One region of the Nocardia nepalensis genome, then DNA from elsewhere that is predicted to be linked to it. Evidence: riboswitches for the same ligand, from Rfam matches in the RefSeq annotation. Region 1 holds a riboswitch; the other holds the start of a gene.
The links. A riboswitch is a leader RNA that binds a small molecule or an ion and turns the genes downstream of it on or off. The one in region 1 is predicted to bind ZMP and ZTP.
Positions count from the first base shown of each region.

Region 2: another riboswitch for ZMP and ZTP. It lies ahead of ACHQ4I_RS32705 (phosphoribosylaminoimidazolecarboxamide formyltransferase); the one in region 1 lies ahead of glyA (serine hydroxymethyltransferase).

Region 1 is NZ_JBKBET010000020.1:805,818-811,627, forward strand. It holds gene ACHQ4I_RS14925 (MBL fold metallo-hydrolase) at 1-484, shown strand, start outside; gene ACHQ4I_RS14930 (hypothetical protein) at 545-850, opposite strand; gene glyA (serine hydroxymethyltransferase) at 1,033-2,328, opposite strand; ZMP/ZTP riboswitch at 2,443-2,527, opposite strand; gene ACHQ4I_RS14940 (TetR/AcrR family transcriptional regulator) at 2,578-3,147, opposite strand; gene ACHQ4I_RS14945 (PaaI family thioesterase) at 3,243-3,689, shown strand; gene ACHQ4I_RS14950 (nitroreductase family deazaflavin-dependent oxidoreductase) at 3,710-4,156, shown strand; gene ACHQ4I_RS14955 (DUF885 domain-containing protein) at 4,160-5,356, opposite strand; gene coaA (type I pantothenate kinase) at 5,533-5,810, shown strand, end outside.
Region 2 is NZ_JBKBET010000037.1:228,255-234,064, forward strand. It holds gene ACHQ4I_RS32685 (GntR family transcriptional regulator) at 1-20, shown strand, start outside; gene ACHQ4I_RS32690 (lipase family protein) at 295-1,560, shown strand; gene ACHQ4I_RS32695 (alkane 1-monooxygenase) at 1,806-3,086, shown strand; gene ACHQ4I_RS32700 (LLM class F420-dependent oxidoreductase) at 3,034-3,918, opposite strand; ZMP/ZTP riboswitch at 4,040-4,119, shown strand; gene ACHQ4I_RS32705 (phosphoribosylaminoimidazolecarboxamide formyltransferase) at 4,149-5,294, shown strand; gene ACHQ4I_RS32710 (hypothetical protein) at 5,492-5,810, opposite strand, start outside.

The sequences.
Region 1 (5,810 bases):
GCGGGCCGCCGGATTTCGCAATGTCGTCGAATTGGATCCCTGGCAGCAGACATATCTCGGCTCGGTCGAGGTGACCGCCACACCCGCCAGCCACGGCGTCCCCGAGGTCACCTTCGTATTGCGCGCCGACGGCCACAGCGTTTTCTTCGGCGCCGACACCCTCCGCATCACCGAACTCGACGAAATCGCCCACCGCTTCAAGGATTTGGACCTGGCGCTACTGCCCATCAACGGCCTGCGCATCCGCCCCGCGTTCAACCACCAGGTCGTCATGGACGCCACCGAGGCCGCCGACCTCACCCGCGTCCTGCGCCCCCGCCTCGCCGTCCCGATCCACTACGCGTTCACCAGCGGAGCCCTCGGCGACCGCCTTCTAACGAAGTCCACCCGAAACCGTCCGGACCTCTACCGCGACGCCACCGCCGACCTCGCCCCCGACACCACCGTCCACATTCTCGAACCCGGTCGCACGCTGGGTTTGTAGCGCCGATCCGGTTTTCACGAGAACAACGCGGCTTGCGTCGGGCTTGGCGAGAACCCGGTGTCAGCTGGGGAGACTGGAGACGTAGGCGTTGGTGACCGAGATGCCTTCCGCCGGGTCACCATCGACGCAGGTGATTTGTTCGCTGGTGTGCGGCTGGATCGCCTGGGTCAGTGCGCCGAACTCGCCATCGCAATAGCCGTAGCCGGTCACGCGGTACACCTCGTCGGTGTCGTTGACGCACAGATCGGCACTGCAGCTGACGCCCGGTGCTACCTCCTTGGCGCTTGCCACCGGGGCACCGACACCGATCATCGCCGCCGAGAACACCGCGATACCCATACCGAATACGTACTGACGCTGCACCATTCACCCCATTGCCGGATATTCACCGATAAAGGTAAGCGCAACCCGCCCTTGACACAACCGCTGCAACATTCGGCACGGTAGGACGAAACGAATTCGCCCGAGAACCCGGCCATCGCGCGGGCAACCGAATGGTTGCTGTTGGCGCGGAGCCGAATTCCCGGGCGAATCGGGACGAACAGTGATCAGCCGAGCAGGTGCCAGTCCTCGAGACCGTTGTAGAGCGGCAGGTCCCGCGCCAGCTTGGTGACCCGGGCGCGCAGCGCGTCGACATCGGAGCCACCCGCGAGCGCGGTGGCGATGATGTCGGCGACCTCGGTGAACTCGGTGTCGCCGAAGCCGCGGGTGGCCAGGGCCGCGGTGCCGATGCGCAGGCCGGAGGTGACCATCGGCGGGCGCGGGTCGAACGGAACGGCATTGCGGTTCACGGTGATTCCGATTTCGTGCAGCAGATCCTCACCCTGCTGACCATCGATCTGGGAGTTGCGCAGGTCGACCAGCACCAGGTGCACGTCGGTACCGCCGGTGAGGACGCTGATGCCCTTGTCCTTGACGTCGGCACCGCCGAGCCGCTCGGCCAGGATCTTCGCACCGGAGAGGGTGCGCTCCTGACGCTCCTTGAATTCGGCGCTCGCCGCGATCTTGAACGCGACGGCCTTCGCGGCGATCACGTGCATGAGCGGACCGCCCTGCTGACCGGGGAACACCGAGCTGTTGAGCTTCTTGGCGTACTCCTGCTTGGCCAGGATCAGGCCGGAGCGCGGACCGCCGAGGGTCTTGTGCACGGTGGAGGAGACCACATCGGCGTAGGGCACCGGCGAGGGGTGCAGTCCGGCGGCGACCAGACCGGCGAAGTGCGCCATATCGACCCACAGCTTGGCGCCGACCTCGTCGGCGATCTCGCGGAACGCGGCGAAGTCCTGATGCCGCGGATAGGCCGACCAGCCGGCGACGATCACCTTCGGCCGGGCGGAGAGCGCGGTCTTGCGCAGCTCCTCCATATCGATGCGGTGGTCTTCCTTGCTGACCCCGTAGGAGTGCACCTCGTAGAGCTTGCCGGAGAAGTTCAGTCGCATGCCGTGCGTGAGGTGACCGCCGTGCGCGAGGTCCAGGCCGAGCAGCCGGTCGCCCGGCTCCATCAGCGCCATCAGCACCGCGGCGTTCGCCTGTGCGCCGGAATGCGGCTGCACATTGGCGAAGTCGGCGCCGAAGAGTTCCTTGGCGCGATTGCGGGCGAGGGTTTCGACGACGTCGACGTGCTCGCAGCCACCGTAGTAGCGACGGCCCGGATAGCCCTCGGCGTACTTATTGGTGAGCACGCTGCCCTGCGCCTGCAGCACCGCGCGCGGCACGAAGTTCTCCGAGGCGATCATCTCGAGGGTGTCGCGTTCGCGGGCGAGTTCGCCTGCCATCGCGGCGGCGACCTCCGGATCGAGTTCACCGAGGGATTGGGTATTGACAGAGGCGGTCGTCTGCGTCACCCGATCGAGTCTATTGGCCGTCTGCGCCGCGCCGATCAGGGGGTTCTGTGTCTCGGAATGCATCGCAACCTCCGTGGTCCGGGTGCCCCGGAGTGCGCACCCCAAGGCCCATGAGCCCGGCACCCAGGCGCGCGGTGCGGGGCGAGGGTGCTTCCCGGTGGTTGCTTCCACCTCGAGTGCGCCAGTCGCGGTCCGATCATCTTATCCGGCGGTCGGCGACGGCCCGATATGCCTGTGTTGGCCCGCGCGTCAAGCATCGGGTACGGCGGATCGCAACAATGCGGTGAGGTGGATCTGCGCGTCGTCGAGCGGCCGAGTGGATTTCAACGCCCGAGATTGGATGATGGCGCCCTCCAGCGCGCTGATCACGAATCCGGCCAGCGACCGCGCCTCCTCGGCCGATAACCCGTTGTCGCCCAGTGCGTCCGCGAGCCGGTCGGCCCAGTCGGTGAAGACGGCGCCTGCGGCCGCCTGCACGCCCGGTTCGGATTCGGCGAGTGCGGCGCCGACGATGGGGCATCCCATGGTGAACGAACTGCGCGCGAGGGCGCGCTGCCACCAATCGGTGAGCGCGGTCGCCCATTGCACCGGCGCACCCTTCGCGGTGACCTTGTCCATGACGGCGGCCAGCCGCTCGCCCGCCGTCTTGGTCGCTACCTCGACAAGCTCGCTCTTGCCGGAGGGAAAGTGCTGGTAGAGCGAATTCCGGGAGGCGTGGCCGCGCTCGAGCAGGGCGGAAAGCCCGGCGGCGTGCACACCTTGCTCGCGAATCAACTCGATGGCGCTATCGATCAGTCGCTCGCGCGGACCCGCGGTCATCGCGATCCTCCTCGACTCATGGTTGCGTGAACCGATCGGTCCATGCTCCAATCATGACAGATGTGGACCGATCGGTTCACCGAAAGGACGGATTCATGAGTACGCCGACCGACGTGGCCCAGCTGTCCGGACTCGAACTGCTGCGTACCACGATGACGACGCGATCACGGCCGCCGTTCATCGGCGATCTGCTCGGCATGGAGGTCGATCTGCTCGAGCACGGCAAGGTGGTCTTCGGACTGCGGACCCGCCCCGATTTCGCCAATCCGCTCGGCACCACCCACGGCGGGATCTGCGCGACCCTGCTCGATTCGGTGATGGGTTGTGCCGTGCACACCACCCTCGACGCCGGTGTGGGCTACACCACGCTGGAACTGAAGATCAACTACATCCGCGCCGTGCCCACCGACGGCCGCCGCCTGATCGCGACCGGCTCCACCATCCACGTCGGCCGCAGCACCGCGACCGCCGAGGGGCGCGTGGTCGACGACCAGGGAAAACTGGTCGCGCACGGCTCCACGACCTGCGTCATCTTCCGCTGAGATATGAAGGAGAACCGACCATGAATCGACGCACCACCGAGGCAGCCGCGCGCAAGTTCCGCCGGGAGCGGTTCATCGGCCGCTATCTGGCCAATCCCGCTGTCGGACTGCTGGATCGGATCGGCATCCGCTCCGCGATGATCGCCGAATTGGAGACCATCGGAGCCAAATCCGGTACGCCGCGCCGTGTTCCGGTCACCGTATCGATCGACGGCGACGGCGCATGGGTCATCTCACAGCACGGCCACCGCGCGGGCTGGGCCCGCAATATCGCCGCGAACCCCAGTGTCCGGCTGCGCCACGGCAAGCGCTGGTACACCGGCACCGCGGCCTTCGTCCCCGATGACGACGTGGTCGCCCGCGCACGCAGCTTCGCCAGGGGCCGAGTCGCCGAATCCGCCACCGCGTGGACGATCAAGGCACTGGAGTCCGATCCGATCTCGGTCCGCATCACCTTCGCCGCGTGAGGCTTACATGGTGCGTAGGCCCCCGGGGGTGAGGGGTTCGTCGAGGAGGCGGCGAAAGCGGTCGGCGCGATCGTCGGCGTCGTCCGCACGGTCCAGCCAGCCGCCGAGCAGACGGTAGCCCTCGACGTAGGTGCTGATGTAGGCGCGCCACAGGGGTGAGGACAGGAAGCGCAGCGATTGGCGGGCGCGTTCGGGTGTGGTCAGGCTCCAGCGCTGCAGGAATCCGGCGACCTCGTCCGCGTCGCGATGCTGATCGTGCAGCAGCAGCGCGGCGTCCTGCCTGACCCCGAGCAATTTCGCCGAGGCGTTCGAAAGCTGTTCAGCGCGTTCACCTTCGAAGCGCAACCCCAGATCCGCGTAGATCTCCTGCGCCCATTTGCCCCAGCCGGGTCCGACGATCGAGCGCAGCGCCAGATCCGCCAGCCCCTCCGCCATCAGGCACTGCGGGGTGTTCACCAGGAACAACGTCTGCTCGGCCTGCCCGTTCGCGACCAGCCCGGCCTCCTTGCGGCAGTGCTCGGTGTGATGTCCGGGATAGGACTCGTGCGCGATGAGGGTGGGCAGCTGCGCCATATGCTGCTTCAGATCGGAGTTGATCGCCACCCGGGAGTGATAGTTGCCCAGGTAGTAATTGAAGCCGGACCAGGGTTTATCCCCCACCACCTCATAGGTGACGTGCTCGTGGTCGGGCAGCGGATAACGCTCGCGCACCAGCTCCCGCAGCGCACTCGAGAACGCCTCGACGCACACGCTCAACCGCTCCGGCGGAATCTCATCGGCCTTGCGGAACGCGGTCACTCGCTCGGCGAGCGGACCGTCACCGGTCAGCACCTCGTCCATCTGCCGGTGCGCGTCGCGGTAGTCCTCGACATCCCCGGGTGCGATCTCGACATCGAAGTAGGCCCGCACCTCGTCGACGAAGCCGATATCGTCCCCGGCGAACTTGCGGCCGGAGCATTCCAGCGCCCGCAGGTGCGCGTCCAGGAATTCCGCCCGCTGCGGCGCCAACCCGGCCGTGGGCAGTTCCGCACGCAACCACGCGGCGCGCCGAGCCAGCTCGCGCGGCTGCGGCGCCGGCGCGTTCTCGACCTCGCGACGCAGCGTCGGATCGCCGGTATACGCGTCGACGAATCCTTCCTCCAGACGGTCGAATGCCAAGCCGAGCCGCAGGTACTCGGCCACCAGGGGATGCGCTTCCATGACCGCCGACATTAGCCGGTAAGGGCCGGCGCATCGACCGGTTACCAACCGGTATGGCACCCCGCGTTTCACACGATGTTGACGCAGAGCAGAATTCGGCTATGCGAGAGCTGGACCGAATCTCACACAGTCGACGCGCGACGTTTGCGTGTTTGCTTGAACGGAGTGTCGGGTAAGTGGCACGAATGAGCGAGCCGAGTCCCTATGTGGAATTCGACCGGAAACAGTGGCGCACCCTGCGTAAATCAACTCCCCTGGTGCTCACCGAGGAAGAACTGATCGGCCTTCGCGGCCTCGGCGAACAGATCGATCTGGAAGAGGTCGCCGAGGTCTATCTCCCGCTCGCTCGCCTCATTCACCTGCAGGTCGCCGCACGTCAACGGCTGTTCGCCGCGACCGCGACCTTTCTCGGGGAGACCCATCCCGATCAGCAGGTGCCATTCGTGATCGGCGT
Region 2 (5,810 bases), on a different contig from region 1:
ACGGCGAGCGGGCGACGTAGCCGTCTCGTGGCGTTGCCCGGATGGACCGCTGGGGTGAGGTCGCGGTCCGGTTGGCGCAGCCGAACGCACACGGGTCTGCTTGGCCGCTCATCGCTTCGAGGACTCCAAGGTCAGGACCAACACTGGGCGCGTTTTGCCTGGCTAGGGGCTCGCATGCAGTTACTCTCGGTATCCGATTCTCGATGCCGTGGCTATGCCCCAATCCGAGGAAGGGATCGAACCGTGAGGAGTCGACTAACGAGCTTGGCCGCAGTCTTGATGGGAACACTCGTCGTGGGCGGAGGCAGTACGATCTCCGCGCCACAGGCATGGACGTTACCGGCCACGGAGGTGGCCGCCGGTTTCTACCTGCCGCCGATGCCGCTGCCCGAGGGCGACCCGGGCACCATTCTCCGCGCCGAACCAGCGCCGGTGGCGATGTCGGCCCCCGGACAGCCCGGAGTCATCCCGGCCGCGGCGACGCGCATGATGTACCTCAGCAGCGATACCCAGGGCGCGCCGACCGCGGTGGTGGGAACGTATCTGCAGCCGACCCAGCCGTGGACCGGCCCTGGCGAGCGCCCGTTGATCGCGTACGCGGTCGGCACCAAGGGGCAGGGCGATGAATGCGCGCCTTCGAAGCTGTTGTCACAGCTCGTCGCGGTCCAGCCGCCGCTCGACGTGATCTTCGAATACGACGCGGTGGCGCTGGATTCGCTGCTGCAGCGCGGTATGGCGGTCGTCGTGACCGACTACCACGGCCTGGGCACGCCCGACGTTCACGACTATCTGAACCGGAAAGCGCAGGCCCATGCCGTATTGGACGCGGCGCGCGCCGCGCTCCGGCTGCCCGGCACCGGCCTCAACCCGGGCTCACCGGTCATCGTCTACGGATACTCCCAGGGCGGCATGGCCTCCGCCGGTGCGGCCGAACTGCAACCGAGCTACGCCCCCGATCTGAATGTGCGCGGCGCCTATATCGGCGGGCCAGTGGTGGATGACGAGTACTTCATCGGATACAACGACGGCCGAGCCGCCATGGCACCCACTTACGCCTGGATCCTCAACGGCATCGCCGCCGACTATCCCGACACCCGCCCCGTACTCGAAGCTGAGCTCAACGACACCGGCAAGGCGATCCTGGGCGAGTCCCAGAACAAATGCGCGGTCCCCATCGGATTGGCCCAGGAACATCAGTTCTCGTCCCAATGGACCACCAGCGGACAACCTCTCACCGCGGTGATCGATCAGTCCCCGGTATTGAAAGCAGCATTCGACGAGCAGCGAATCGGCACACTCACCCCGTCGGTGCCCGTATTCATCTCCTCGGCCAGGAACGATGAGGGCGCGCCATATACGCCCATTCGCGACGTGGCCGCCAATTGGTGCAGTCGCGGGGCGGCCGTTCAACTGGAGTCGTACGCCGCGATTCCCGCTGTGTCCGGAGTCGTCGGCACCCACGTGCTCGCCTTTTTCCCGGCACTGGCGGCCTCGCAGCAGTGGTTGACCGATCGGCTCGCGGGCATGCCTGCCCCGGCCAATTGCATGGCCCTGCCCTAGTTTCTGGGGCGGGGGCGTGATTTCCGCTCGCGATACCCGGGCGCGGGTCGGTCGCCGGACCGACCCGCGCCTTTCTCGGTACTCCAGCAGTTGTTTGCCGAGACAGGGAAGTCATCCGCTGGATCGATCCGCACGAAACCGGTCATCGGTGTGCAATGCGAAAGTGCCCGGTCAAGAGGCATTTTCACAAGATCGCCAGTGTGCCGCGAAGAAACGACTATTCTGTGCCTACAAGATCTACAAGGTTGAGCGCATCCGTTTTCGGCAACCGCACTCCAGATGGGGTGCTGTTCTGTTGGACCAGCGGGACGACTATGGCGATCTTTAAAGATACGGAAGCTCGCGACCCTAAGCGCTACCTTTGGATACTGGGTTTGATTGCCCCGGGTTGCGCATTGCTTCCGTCACAACTGGTGGCCCATACGGGCCTGACACTCTTCTGGTGGATCGGTCCGATCATCGTGTTCGTGGTGATTCCGCTGCTGGACTTGGCGGTTGGCGATGACGGAAGCAGTCCGCGAGATGAGGACTACGAGGCATTGTCCAACGATCGTTATTATCGTTGGTGCAATTACCTTTTCCTGCCGATGCAGTTCATCGGGCTGCTGATCGCGGGATATCTGTGGGCACGAACCGAACTGAGCCTAACCGATAAGCTCGGATTGGCCGTGACGCTGGGAGTCGTGTCAGGCATCGGAATAAACGCCGCCCATGAACTCGGCCACCGGGCCGAGCACCTCGAACGGTGGCTGGCGAAAGTCGCGCTGGCGCAATCCGGATACGGGCATTTCTTCGTCGAACACAACCGCGGTCACCACGTCCGCGTCGCCACCCCGGAAGACCCGGCCAGCGGCCGATTCGGCGAGTCACTGTGGGAGTTCCTGCCGCGCAGCATGTGGGGCGGCTTTCGTTCGGCGCTCGTCTTGGAACGCGAACGCCTGTCCCGCAAGGGAAAACGCTGGTTCAGCCCGGAGAACCATCTCCTGCAAGCGTGGTCGATGAGCGTCGCGTTATTCGGCACGATGATCCTGGTCTTCGGACTCGCCATCATCCCGTATCTGGCGATGCAGGCGCTGATCGGTGCGGGATTGCTGGAGACGGTGAACTATATCGAGCACTACGGGTTGCTGCGCCCGCGCCGCGCCAACGGCCAGTACGTGCGGTGCTCGCCACGCGACAGTTGGAACAGCGACCGTCTGGTCACGAACATCTTCCTGTTCCACCTGCAACGCCACAGCGACCACCACGCAAATCCCGGCCGTCGCTATCAAACCCTGCGCCACTCCGAGCAGGCACCACAACTGCCCGCAGGCTACGCCACCATGGTCGTGCTCGCCCTCGTGCCGCCATTGTGGCGCGCGGTCATGGATCACCGCGTGCTGGATCACTACGGCGGCGACATCACACTCGTCAATACGAAATCCGGGGCCGGGCGTCGCCACATACTGCCCCCGGCCCAGCCGGAGATGCCACTCAGTAGTCGAACGCGGGTTCGCCGTGCGCCGAATCCTCGTCGAGCTGGGTAAGGACGCCGCCACCCACCAGATAACGGTCGGCCACCTCGGCGATTTCATCGAGGGCGCGCAGCGTTTCCGATTCCGGGAGGGTCGGCAGGCTGAAGACCAATCGCTGCACTCCGGCCTCGGCGTAGCCGTCGATCAGGGCAGGATCGGCCGCGGCGAACGCGACTGTGACCGGCAGGTCGTTTCCGTCGAGCTGGGCCAGCTGGGCCGGTATCGCGGCGGGATCGGCCACCGCGGCGGGAAGCCAGCCGACACCGTGCCGGATCGCACGTTTGGCCGCCGCCTCGCCGCCACCGATGAAAATCGGCGGGTGCGGGGTTTGCACGGGTTTCGGCCAGGCGTACATCGGGTCGAAATCGATGAAGCGGCCGTGGTATTCGGCGAGGTCGTTGGTCCAGATCGCCCGGATGGCTTCGAGTTGCTCGTCGAGCAGCGCGCCGCGGGTACGTGGGTCGGTGCCGTGATCGGCCATCTCCTCGCGATTCCAGCCCGCGCCGACGCCGAATACGAAGCGCCCCTGCGAGATCAGGTCGAGCGTGGCGACCTCCTTCGCGGTGTGGATGACATCGCGCTGGATCAGCAGCGAAACGCCGGTTCCGAGAATCAACCGCTCGGTGACGGCCGCGATGGCGCCCAGGGTGACGAACGGATCCAGCGCGCGGTAGTACACCCGCGGCAGCTCGCCTCCGCCCGGGGCGGGCGACTTCCGGCTCGCCGGGATATGCGAATGCTCGGGCAGGAACAACGATTCGACCCCCCGCTCCTCCAGCGCCACACCAAGTTTCGGACCGCTGATCCCTTCGTCGGTAACGAAGGTGGTGATACCAATCTTCATGTCCTGAATGCTCGAACATTCACATCTATGTGAAGGTCAATCTGGGCCCTTATGAGGTGGAGCACATCTGCTTCGGAGAAGTGTCCGAGCGATCGCGGTTCTGGTTTCTGTCGATTAACGTGGGACATACCGCGACTGGCGTCACGTGGGCAGACCACGAGGAAGCGCAGTATCGGAGCGTCGTCCGCCTGGGTGCTCCTCATCTCGATCACGGGATAGGAAGTACCGCAATGGATTTGCGATATGGCATGAACCCGCACCAGCAGGCGCGCATCCTCGGCGGCAGTGATCATGTCAGGGTGCTGCACGGGTCGGCATCGATGATCAACTACCTCGATGCGCTCAATGCCTGGCAACTGGTTGCCGAAGCCCGCCACGCTACCGGCATGGTCACCGCGGCATCGTTCAAGCATGTCTCCCCCGCAGGCGTCGCCGTCGCCGGGAAACTCGACGAAACAATATGCCGGACATGGGGATTGGCCGACAATTCGGTCGGCCCACTGACCGCGGCGTATGCGCGGGCCCGCGACGCCGATCCCCGTTCGTCCTACGGGGACATGATCGCGGTGTCCGAACCGGTCGATCTCGAACTGGCCGAACTGCTGGCCACAGTTGTCTCCGACGGCATCATCGCCCCCGGGTACGCACCGGGAACCGTTGCCGCCCTGGGCCGCAAGAAAGCCGGCAGATTCGTCGTCTTCGAGATCGATCCGGCTTACGAGCCGCCGAGCACCGAACTCCGCACGGTCTTCGGTGTCACCCTCGAACAGGACCGCGATCGGTTGCCGGTCACCGCGAACATGTTGCAAGCGGTCGAAGGACAACCGATCGGCCCCGCTGCGACTATCGACGCACTGCTGGGGATGGTGACGGCCCGCTACACACAGTCCAACACCGTTGTGTACATCCGCGACGGCATGAGCATCGGAGTCGGCGCCGGTCAGCAATCACGTGTCGACTGCACCCTGCTGGCCGGAGCGAAGGCCCGGACCTGGTGGGGTCGGCGACACCCCGCGATCCGAGACCTACCGCTGCCCGCGACGACACCACGTCAGCAACGGTTGAACTGGCAAATCGCGACCGCAGCCGGAACCCTCACCACCTCACAGCGCGCTGAGCTCGACACCCTCCTCATCCGATCCCACGACCTCCCCGACGACGCCGAACGGACCGCATGGGCCCATCGACTCAGGGATGTCACGCTGGTCTCCGACGGCTATCTGCCCTTCCGCGACAACATCGACGTCGCCGCCGAACACGGAGTCTCGGTCATCGTCGAGCCGGGCGGTGCACTACAGGCGGATACCATCGCCGAGGCTTGCCGCGAACACCGAATCACCCTCGCACGCACGGGAGTTCGACTGTTCCACCACTGACATTCCGCACGAACGCATGTTCACCGCTGACCCGGTCGAGGAGCGGACCGGCCACCTATCGGGTGTCCGGCCCCGCGAGATGTGCTGAGGCTCAGGGCATCCGGGTCGGGGTATGCACAAGGCGACCCCCGCTCTCATGAGCGAGTGCCGCCTTGTGCATCAGCGCAGTTCACAGTCGGTTAGGGCCGATCTGCTGCTCAGTTCCATCCGTTGGGGAGGTTACCGCCGAAATTCGTCCGGACCCAGGTGGCAATGTTCTCCGTCTGAGCCGGCCAGTCGGTGTGCCATACCTGATTGCCGTTGATCAATGCCGCATCTTTCGTGCTCCACGGCAATTGCATGACCGCATCGATCTTGTCCCAGGAGGGAAAGTGACCGGTGAAGTTTCGCCCGACCCATTCCCCGATGGCTACCGATTGACCTGACCAGTCGGTGTGCCATACCTGATCGCCGTTGAACAAGGCCGCATTCTTTGCATCCCATGGGAGCTTGCAGGCAGCGTCGACGCGCGCCCAG